3 regions of the Priestia filamentosa genome follow, and region 2 is predicted to be linked to each of the others. Evidence: predicted binding sites of a transcription regulator. Region 2 holds the regulator's gene; each other region holds the start of a gene.
What was found. Region 2 encodes LexA, which represses DNA repair genes until DNA is damaged. Its sites were predicted from a motif close to CGAACATATGTTCG; they were not measured.
Positions count from the first base shown of each region.

Region 1 (3,285 bases), on a different contig from region 2:
CAAGCATATTGGAATTGTTAGCTCCTCTCTTAGCGAACGATTTTCTTCAACAGTGCTCTGTGAGGAAGTTATTGTAAGCGGGAAATTCGCTTCTATTGGATTATATGACCAAACAGAAAAGGCAGATTTCGAAAAAGCGGCTGAGCTTATGAAGATGCTTGGAATCAAAGGTCTAGCAGCGCGAGAATATGGTATCTGCTCACAAGGGGAAAAACAAAAGGTGCTTATTGCACGAGCTCTTATGGCAAATCCCAAGCTTCTCATTCTTGATGAGCCATGCAATGGCCTTGATTTACTTTCACGTGAAGCATTTTTAGAAAGTATTGAAACACTGGCACGCCTTGAGGATGGTCCAACCTTAATTTATGTAACACATCATATCGAAGAAATTTTACCTGTTTTTAATAAAACCTGTTTATTAAAAGACGGAGAGGTCTATGCTCAAGGAAAGAAGGAAGAGCTTTTAACCTCTAAAACGTTATCAACCTTTTTCAACGTTCCTCTTGAAGCTCAAACAGAAAACGGAAGAACCTACGTTAAAATTCTTCAACAAGAAAAGCGCTAAACAATTATGTTTAGCGCTTTTTCCATGCTCCATATTTTTTCTTGAAGTTTTCTTCAAAAGAAGAAGCTTTTTGAATATGATGAACCCCTCGATGTAAAAGCGGTTTATCAAATTCTTTATTAATATCTTCAACAACATCTAAAATTTCTTCGTCTTGAATTTCATTCTCGTATGTAAACAAGCTAAGCTGTTTTAATGATTGCTCTTTTTCTTCAACCCGAAGAGCTGTTATACCAAGAAGACGTACAGGAGAACCGCTCCAGTGTTTGTCAAACAAAGAAGAAGCAACTTGAAAAATCTCTTCTTTTTCTTCAATTGGATTCATCAATTGCTGACTTCTTGTTACAGTTTGGAAATTGGCGTACCGTATCGTAATTTGGATATCATCTGTTACCGTATTTCTCAATTTCATTCGTTTGCTAACCGTTTGAGACAAGCTACTTAACGTGTTTAATAGGAGGTCATCATCGTCACTATTAAAGGCTAGCGTTGTTGAATTTCCTATGCTTTTTACCGTTGCTGCAGCATCAGGATCAACAGGGCGTTCATCTATTCCATTCGCACGCTTTTTTAGATGTGGTCCTAGAACACCAAGTAAAGAAGATAACTTCCTCTCTTCTTCCCCAGCCAGGTCTCCTATCGTTTGAATACCAATACTGTGAAGCTTCTCAGCCGTTTTTTTACCAATTCCGTGCATTTCATGTACCGTCTTTGGCCACAGCTCTTTTTGAACATCTCTTTTTCGTAAAATAGTAATGCCAAGCGGTTTTTTAAAATCAGAAGCCGTTTTTGCTAAAAATTTGTTCGGTGCAATTCCGATTGAAACAGGCAAATTATATTTTTGTAAAATGTCTCTTCTAATTCTTTCAGCAATTTCAACAGGCGTACCAAGCTCATGGCAGTTCGTAATGTCTAAGTACCCTTCATCAATTGAAGCAGGTTCAAGCAACGAGCTTATCGTTGATAAATAGGTGAAAAGGTTTAGGGATGCTTCTCGGTACAAAGAAAAGTTAGGTGTGCAAACAGCAAGCTCTGGACATTTCCTCCTTGCCTCCCACAAAGGCATTGTTGTATAAATTCCATATTTTCTCGCTTCATAATTGCACGTTAAAATAATTCCTCTTCGCTTCGTTCCTGCTACTGCAACTGGTTTGTTTCTCAAAGATGGATTGTTCGCAATTTCAACAGAGGCGAAAAAAGCATTTGCATCAATATGTAAAATAACGCGTCCCTTTTTTGGATACATCGATTTCATGAGCATCTTCCTTTAATATCGCTTTCCCTTTATCTTACCAAAAGAACATACGTTCCTCAATAGATATAAAAAAAATGATGAACCCATATAGGGCTCATCATTTTTCAAACTACACGAACAGTTTCTTCTGTTGCTAATTTTACATTTCCAGCTAAAGCTCTTGAAATCATACATGACTCTTCTGCTTTATGTGCTAGACGATGGGCTTTCTCAACTTGAAGAGGAGTTGATTCCGCTTTTAATGTAATAACAGGCTTATGCGTTATACTTTCATATGTAAAGATGTTGTTTGTAACATCTACAACAGCATCTGAATGAAGAGTTAAACTCTCTACTCCAATATCTGCTCTCTCAAGCATAGCAGCAAGTGTTATCACGTAACACGTTGCAGCTGCTCCAAGCAGCATTTCATCAGGATTTGTCCCAACTCCAGGGCCGCCCATTTCTCTTGGAATCGAAATAGAAGACTTTAAATTCCCTGCTTCAATATGCCCGTCGCTGTTTCTTCCTCCATTCCAAACGGCTTCTAATTGAAAAGGATGTTTAGCCATTGTAATTCCTCCTTCTAAATGTTTGACTTTGTCACTATAGCACACATTACGAAAGACGCGTACTTTTATGCTCTTTGTTTTTCCTTATCTTTTTTTGTATATAAGCGATAACTAAAAGAAGCAATGGAAGCATTTGAGGCACAATATGAATCATAATAATATTATGTCCTGTTCCTTCTTTAATGTGTTCAGGATAGCTGCTTGCAATTGACATTGAAAGGAGGAGAAGTAAAATGCCGAATGGATATGTGAGCTTTTTATAGTCTTTAAATTTAAATAATTCTGCAGTGCCAATTAAAACAGCGTAAAAGAAAATACTAATTTTAAAGAATCCACCAAGAATAAGATAAACCATAAAAAACACATCAAGACGCTCTAAAAAATTAGCTACTTCAATTCTTTGAATTGTTCCGAGTAAGGGAAACTGAGAGCGCTCAAAAAGATCTAACCCAAGTACAGATATGTTAATCACCATTGTAAGCGTTAAGTTAATTCCGCTTAATAAAATAGCCGAAATTCCTGCTATTGTACTTTTAGACTTATCCTTTAAATAAGGAAGAAGCATTAAAAACACAACCATTTCGCTAAACGGAAAGTAGATTGTTGACGTTACTAACGTTTTCAATACAGGTTTCCAGCCATTTTCAAGAATTGGTTTTAAATTACTTAAATCAACGAGACCGGACGCAATGATTAAAATAAAACCAGGTATAGCTAATAAATAAAGAAGGGCGAAAAACAGCTCACCTGTTCTAGCAATAACTTCAAACCCTTTATAAACGGCATATACCATCGTCATCATCATTAACGTACTAATGATAAATAAAGGGGTATCTACGTATGAGAATGCAATAAGAAACTCTCCGAAATCACGCAGTACGCGTGCAGATATATAAAGAAAATAGACGAGATAC
Region 1 covers NZ_FXAJ01000003.1:435,729-439,013, reverse strand. Annotated here, with positions in the region: gene B9N79_RS15770 (ABC transporter ATP-binding protein) at 1-565, shown strand, start outside; gene B9N79_RS15765 (DNA polymerase IV) at 576-1,820, opposite strand; gene B9N79_RS15760 (OsmC family protein) at 1,925-2,371, opposite strand; gene B9N79_RS15755 (GerAB/ArcD/ProY family transporter) at 2,418-3,285, opposite strand, start outside.
Region 1: B9N79_RS15765 (DNA polymerase IV) is a predicted target of LexA. The motif match lies at 1,863-1,876, and genes of this name have one in related genera.

Region 2 (3,285 bases):
ATCAGAATCTTCGCACGCTGCTTTCAAATCATCATAAACATGGACAACATGACCCGGAAAGCTTTCCTCAATCATATGAAGCGCTTCTTTAACACTTTTTTGATTAGGATCATATATGCCGTGAACTGTAGCTCGTCCTTCTAACATCGTTGCTTTAATATGCTCATGGCCAATCATCCCGGCACCAATAATGTTAAACTTATAAAGAGGTGTTTCTTTTTTATAAATATGTTTGTCTTTTTCACGCAAATAGTGGCTGTTTAGAAAACCCGAAAAAAAGGTGCTATGACGTTCAAATTCCCCCATATCCATGCCTCCTGTTTTTTAGAAACTCTCATTAAAGTATAAAAAGCTTTGTTAGAAAATACAACAGAGGTTATTTATGTTCTTATTAATATATGTTCTAAAAGATAAAATGATATAAAAAAAGACTCACATTGTGAAAATGTGAGTCTTCCTTCATTTAGTTAAGAAACTCTTGTAGAGCTTTTTTATTTTCTTCTTTATCAATACTTAACACAGATCCAACGTCTTCACGGGCATTTTCAAATGTACCGTCAAGAGGGAGGCGAAGTGTTTTAACTTCCTTTGTACTTCCTGTAGCAAAGTCTTTTCCAAGGAGTAGAAGTGTTTTTTGATCAATGTTTGTATCAACATACGGATCTGTAAGACCGAGCAATTTTGGAAGTTTGAAGACACTGCCGATGCTTGCGGCTTCTTTTTTCAGTTTTGTTAGCACTTCTTGCTGACGTTGAACGCGTCCAAAGTCACTTAAACTATCGTGGCGGAAGCGAACATAGCCAAGAAGTTTGTCACCATGTAATGTTTGTTTTCCTTCATGAAGAGTCATACCAATACCAGAAGACATTTCTTCTTCAACTGTTACAGTAATACCGTCTGGAGCAATCGCATCCACGACTTTTGGGAAGCCTTGAAAGTCTACGACAGCGTAGTAGTTAATATCAACGCCGAAGTTTTCTTCAATTGTTTTACGTAAAAGCTCAGGGCCGCCAAAAGCAAAGGCAGAATTTAATTTTTGTTTCCCGTGTCCTGGAACGTCAACATACATGTCTCTCATAAGGGAAACGATTTTAGGTTGTTTTGTGTCTTGATCATAGTGTGCAATAAGGATGGAATCTGTACGAGCGTGGTCTTCACCTCGTGAATCACTTCCAAGCAAAAGGACATTCATTTTTCCGTTGTTAGGAAGTGAACCATTAAAGTCATAAAGCTCTCCGTCTTTTGCGAAACTTCCATCCTGAGCTTCAGAGAGTCCTATTTTATATTGAATAAAGCTGTAAATTCCTCCAGCAACAACTATAAGAAGGATAAGCGCTAGAATAATGCGGCCCCATCTTGGTCGACGTCTTCTTTTTCTATTTCTTGTTCTTTCCAATGTGCTTTTCACCACTTTCTCTATCATGATGCCAGTAGCATTTGTACTCTTAAGCAAACATTGTATCAAACTTTTCTTTGTTTGGCATCTGATAAGAGAAAGAGCGTAATCAGATTTCTTGCGCGCATTCTTTCTGCTAGTGTATATTAGGATATACTTTATAGGAAAGGAGAGGAGAAAATGAATCGTTATTTATTTCAATACGAAGTGCTTTCGCTAAAGAAAGAAGGAGAGTTTAGCGTTGTTGCGCAAAGTGAAGAAGAAGCAGCATCTCAAATTCTAGAGCGCGTGGCAGATATTGAGTTTACAGATGAAGATGATGTGAAGATTGGCAAACTGATCAAAGTTATTGAAGCAAAAGATCATTATTACGAGTGCGAAGGTTGTACATGATCATTACATAGCGTAAAAAATCCCTCTTCCTTATTTAAAGAGGGATTTTTTACGCCTTCTAATGAATCGAGCGATATACGCCAATAACTTTTCCTAAAATTGAAACATTGTTCAAAATAATAGGAGCCATTGTCGCGTTTTCAGGTTGTAAACGAATATAGTTTTCTTCTTTAAAGAAACGTTTTACTGTTGCTTCATTTTCTTCTGTCATAGCAACAACAATATCGCCGTTGCTCGCTGTTTGCTGTTGTCTCACAATTACCATATCGCCATTTAGAATTCCAGCTTCAATCATACTATCTCCCACAATTTCAAGCATAAATACGTGCTCATCAGGAGCTGCATATTTATCAGGTAACGGAAAATATTCTTCAATGTTCTCTATCGCTGTAATAGGCTGTCCTGCTGTTACTTTACCAATAACCGGAACATTAATAACATTATTTTTTTGAACATCGTTTGTTTGATCTAAGTCCAGAATCTCGATTGCACGCGGTTTTGTAGGGTCACGTCGAATTAATCCTTTGCTTTCAAGGCGAGCTAAGTGCCCGTGAACCGTTGAGCTTGATGCAAGTCCGACTGCTTCACCAATTTCGCGTACTGACGGGGGATATCCTTTAAGTTTTACACATTCTTTTATATGACTCAAAATCTGTTGCTGTCTCTTCGATAACTTTGTCATTGGGATTCACCTCAAATCTAGCTCAATCTTACTAGGATTATAACATGGTTTTTTCATAGATACAAACATAAGTTCGAAAAAAATCCGTTGACAATAAAAGAATGAAAGAGATAAAATAAGAACGTATATTCCGAACATACATTCTTAAGGGTGGGAGAAAGATGAAAAAGAGGACTAATTCACTTACATACTATGTCACATTTTTTGCAGGACTTGCACTTTTTTCATTTATTATATTGAACGTGTCAAAAGAGCCAGAGCTTGATCAATATGCCATTGTTACCGTTAAAGCAGGCGATACGCTTTGGGGATTAGCGAACGAGTATCAAGGGAATCATCAGCTTTCAACCGTTGATTTTATAGATTGGGTCGAGAAGCAGAACAATATAGAGAAGAAAGACCTTAAAGAAGGCGAAGAAATTTATATTCCAGTTTTAAAAGAAAAACTAAACAATGCGCTTGTTGCTAAAACACAGTAATAGATTCTTGCTGTTTTCTTTTCTTTCGTGAAATAATAGATTAAAAACACTGTGTAGGGGCGAAATATGAGAGCGATTATTTATTGTCGGGTAAGCACGGAAAAAGAAAGTCAAACAACATCATTAATAAGGCAAAGGGAAGAGTTAGAAGAGCTTGCTAAAAAGCACGGTTTTGAAATTATAAAAGTTATTGAAGAGCGTCATAGTGGATATGACGTTGAACGTGATGGAATTATTGAAGCACTTACTCTTTTTCAAGAAGGAAAAGGAGATGTGCTTCTTGTACAGGATGATACAAGACTTGGACGTGGCAACAGTAAAGTAGCGCTTATGCA
Region 2 covers NZ_FXAJ01000001.1:920,232-923,516, forward strand. Annotated here, with positions in the region: gene B9N79_RS04820 (Gfo/Idh/MocA family protein) at 1-306, opposite strand, end outside; gene B9N79_RS04825 (LCP family protein) at 464-1,423, opposite strand; gene B9N79_RS04830 (hypothetical protein) at 1,577-1,789, shown strand; gene lexA (transcriptional repressor LexA) at 1,848-2,471, opposite strand; gene yneA (cell division suppressor protein YneA) at 2,633-2,950, shown strand; gene B9N79_RS04845 (YneB family resolvase-like protein) at 3,017-3,285, shown strand, end outside.

Region 3 (3,285 bases), on a different contig from region 2:
TCGGGAATCTCACTGGGAGAGTTTCAGGTCGTTACTCCTTCATTCCTCTCACTTGTCTGAACAGTTATCCTGTTCTTGTAACCTTGGCTTGTTTCTTCAAAGAACAGTCATCGTTTGTCGCTTGAAACGTTGTAATACCAACGTTTAGCTTAGTCGATAACGTCTCGCGCTTATGCTTTATGTCCTCCCATTAAGCTATTTCGGTAGCGAACGGTTGAATAATCGAGAGAGCTTGAAGCGCGCAGAAGACTATTCTTCCCATAACGAAGACGAATCTCATCAATCGTTTTGGCTAATGCATACGCTTTTTCGCGCTGATTGCTATCCTCAAACAAGCTCATTTGCTCTTCTTGTTGAATGCTTGTATTTGATAATGAAATGCCAATAGAGCGGATAGGCATTCCGTTGTCATATGTATGTAAGATTGTTAAACAATAGGGGGAAATATCTTGGCTTAAGTTAGAGGCTCTTACCATTTTCTTTTGTCTTGAAAATCCTCTACCCCTTTGTATGCTATAACCAATGTATAAATGAACCGTTTGAGCGACTACTTGATGCATTCGTAAGCGAAAGCATATATTATCTAATAGCTCTAATAGCAATAATTCAATTTCTTTTCGGTTTGTATAATTGCGAAATAAAATTTGACTCTTCCCAAATGAACGAGAACGAGGAATGTATATTTCTGAGATACGACTATAATCAACTCCATTAGCATGCTGATGGAGTTCTTCCCCTAGGACACCGAATTCTTTTTTTAACATTTCTTTAGGAGATAGGGCTAGTTCTTTGATCGTATAAATGCCCAACCTGTTTAAGCGTTTTTCTGTAGCAGATGAAATTCCCCAAAAATTCTTCATTGGATGAATGGACCATAACTTAAAAGGAATATCTTCATATCTCCAATAAGCAACTCCTGCTGAGTTATGCTTTGCTTCATGATCTAAACTAATTTTAGCAAGTAAGAGATTTGGACCAATTCCAATTGTGGCTACAAGCCGCGTCTTTTGATAAATCTCATGTATTATTTTATGAGCTAATTCGTCTGGTGTTCGAGCAAATAGATGCAAAGAAGCTGTGGCATCAATAAATAACTCATCAATACTATATGCATGGAAATCTTCAGGAGCAACATATTGTAAGATTAGACTTGAAATATAATTGGAAGCTTTAACATATCGTTCCATAGAAGGATTTACAACATAAATATCCTTCCTTTTCGGAATATCGAGGTGGCGGCAACCTGTTTGAATTCCTTCTTTTTTTAATAACGGCGTAGAGGCTAACACAATAGATCCTGACCGTTTTGTATCTCCTACAACAGCAAGTTTTGTTTTTAAAGGATCTAACCGTCGTATTACGCAAGAAACAGAAGCAAAAAAGGACTTCATATCAATACACATAATGACTCTGTTTGGAAGCTGCTTGTAATCCATGAAAACAACCCCTTAAAAAGAACGTTTGTTCTATTATATAGGAACAAATGTTCTTTTATCAATATATTAAAAGTGGAGTATATTCCATAATCATTAAAATCAAGTATAAAATAACCATTTTTTAAGCCTTAAGTTAGGAGTCTGTTAGTTTACTAACTTATATACGTTAAAATTATCAGCCTAATAAGAGGTAACATTCAACGCAATATTGACATTTCTTATCTATTACTAGGTTGTTTTATTTATGTTTTCGTCATCTCTCTTTATAGTATGTGAAGAGAGAGAACCAGCTGGGGATTCTAAATATCAACACATCTTAACTTTTTACTAACGGCGATTAAACAAGTTAAACTTATATATTAGGATGCGAGATGTTTAGAAATCCTTATAATGAAGAGGATAAGAACAAATATGAGATGGGAGAATTTATATGACTAGAGATGTTAATAACTTTCCATTCATTGAGACAAATAGGCTACTATTAAGAGAAATTGTAAAAGATGATGCAAACGATATTTTAAAATATCTGTCTGATGAAGAAGTAATGAAATATTACGGTTTAGCACCTTTTAAGACCATCAATGAGGCTTTAAATGAGATTTCCTGGTACCAATCCATACTAAATGAACAAACGGGAATAAGATGGGGAATTACTCTTAAAGGAAAAGATGAAGTTATTGGGAGTTGCGGCTTTCTTAATAGAGTTCCCGAGCATTATCGAACTGAAATTGGTTATGAATTAAGTAGAGATTATTGGGGGCATGGAATTGCGAGTGAGGCATTGGAGGCTGTCATAAGGTATGGATTTAAATATTTAAAGCTTCAAAGAGTAGAAGCTTTAGTAGAGCCTCCTAATATACCTTCACAGAAATTAATAGAAAAAAACGGTTTTATTAGAGAAGGGTTATTGAGGAAATATGAGTTCACATGTGGGAAATTTGATGATTTATATATGTATTCTTTGTTAAAGCAAGATTTTGAGAAATTGCAAGACAGTAAGCTAAATATGTAAATAAATATGAACTCATATAAAAGTTAAATTTTTTCTTCCTATCATACTAGAACTCATAATTTGTGATAGAATTTACCTGGACATTAATTAGGGAATATAGGAACAGTATCCTTAGATTAAACTTGGATTCTATTTCCTTTGCTTGTTGGTTGAGAAATAACAAGAAATTCAACATCTTCACCAGAGCGATTCATCATTTGGTGGGCAACATGAGGAGGAACCTCTACTCCTTCAAGTGGTGTTATATTTTCTAATAGTCCATTTATTTCTAATGTAGCAGTTCCCTTTAATACAAAGAAAAACTGGCGAGATTTTGTATGATAATGGCGTACTTCAGAAGTATTAGGAGGCATACGCTCATGAATAACACTTAAATCCTTTTGATTTACTAAACGCCATCCATCGCATTGATCTCCCCAAATGTAATGTTCTGCATTTTTTTGACTGATTTTCATTTTTACTTCTTTCCCTTCAGTATGATTAGATAATTCTGTGAAATGAATACTACAACTATAACTTTTAAATCCTCACTTTACAATAACTTCCTTCTCGAATACTCTAAATCTTCATCAGTATCTGGTTGGTTTTCTTGAGGTTGTGAATAGAAAAGCTTATACTTGCGAGGTAAACTTTTTTACATATAGGGGGAATAGGTATGATTTTGAAACCTAAAGCAGTATTTTTAGACATGGATGGGACAATTTTAAATCGTTATAATAAGGTGAGTGTGGCAACAAAAGAAATTATTGATGACTTGCGAGCTCAAGGAATATTTGTTTTTATTGCTACAGGAAGAGCCTTTGATGAAATAGAAGAATTAGTGCCAGAAGGATTTAA
Region 3 covers NZ_FXAJ01000007.1:120,680-123,964, reverse strand. Annotated here, with positions in the region: gene B9N79_RS20895 (Y-family DNA polymerase) at 171-1,436, opposite strand; gene B9N79_RS20890 (GNAT family N-acetyltransferase) at 1,867-2,448, shown strand; gene B9N79_RS20885 (cupin domain-containing protein) at 2,565-2,903, opposite strand; gene B9N79_RS20880 (HAD family hydrolase) at 3,104-3,285, shown strand, end outside.
Region 3: B9N79_RS20895 (Y-family DNA polymerase) is a predicted target of LexA. The motif match lies at 1,477-1,490, and genes of this name have one in related genera.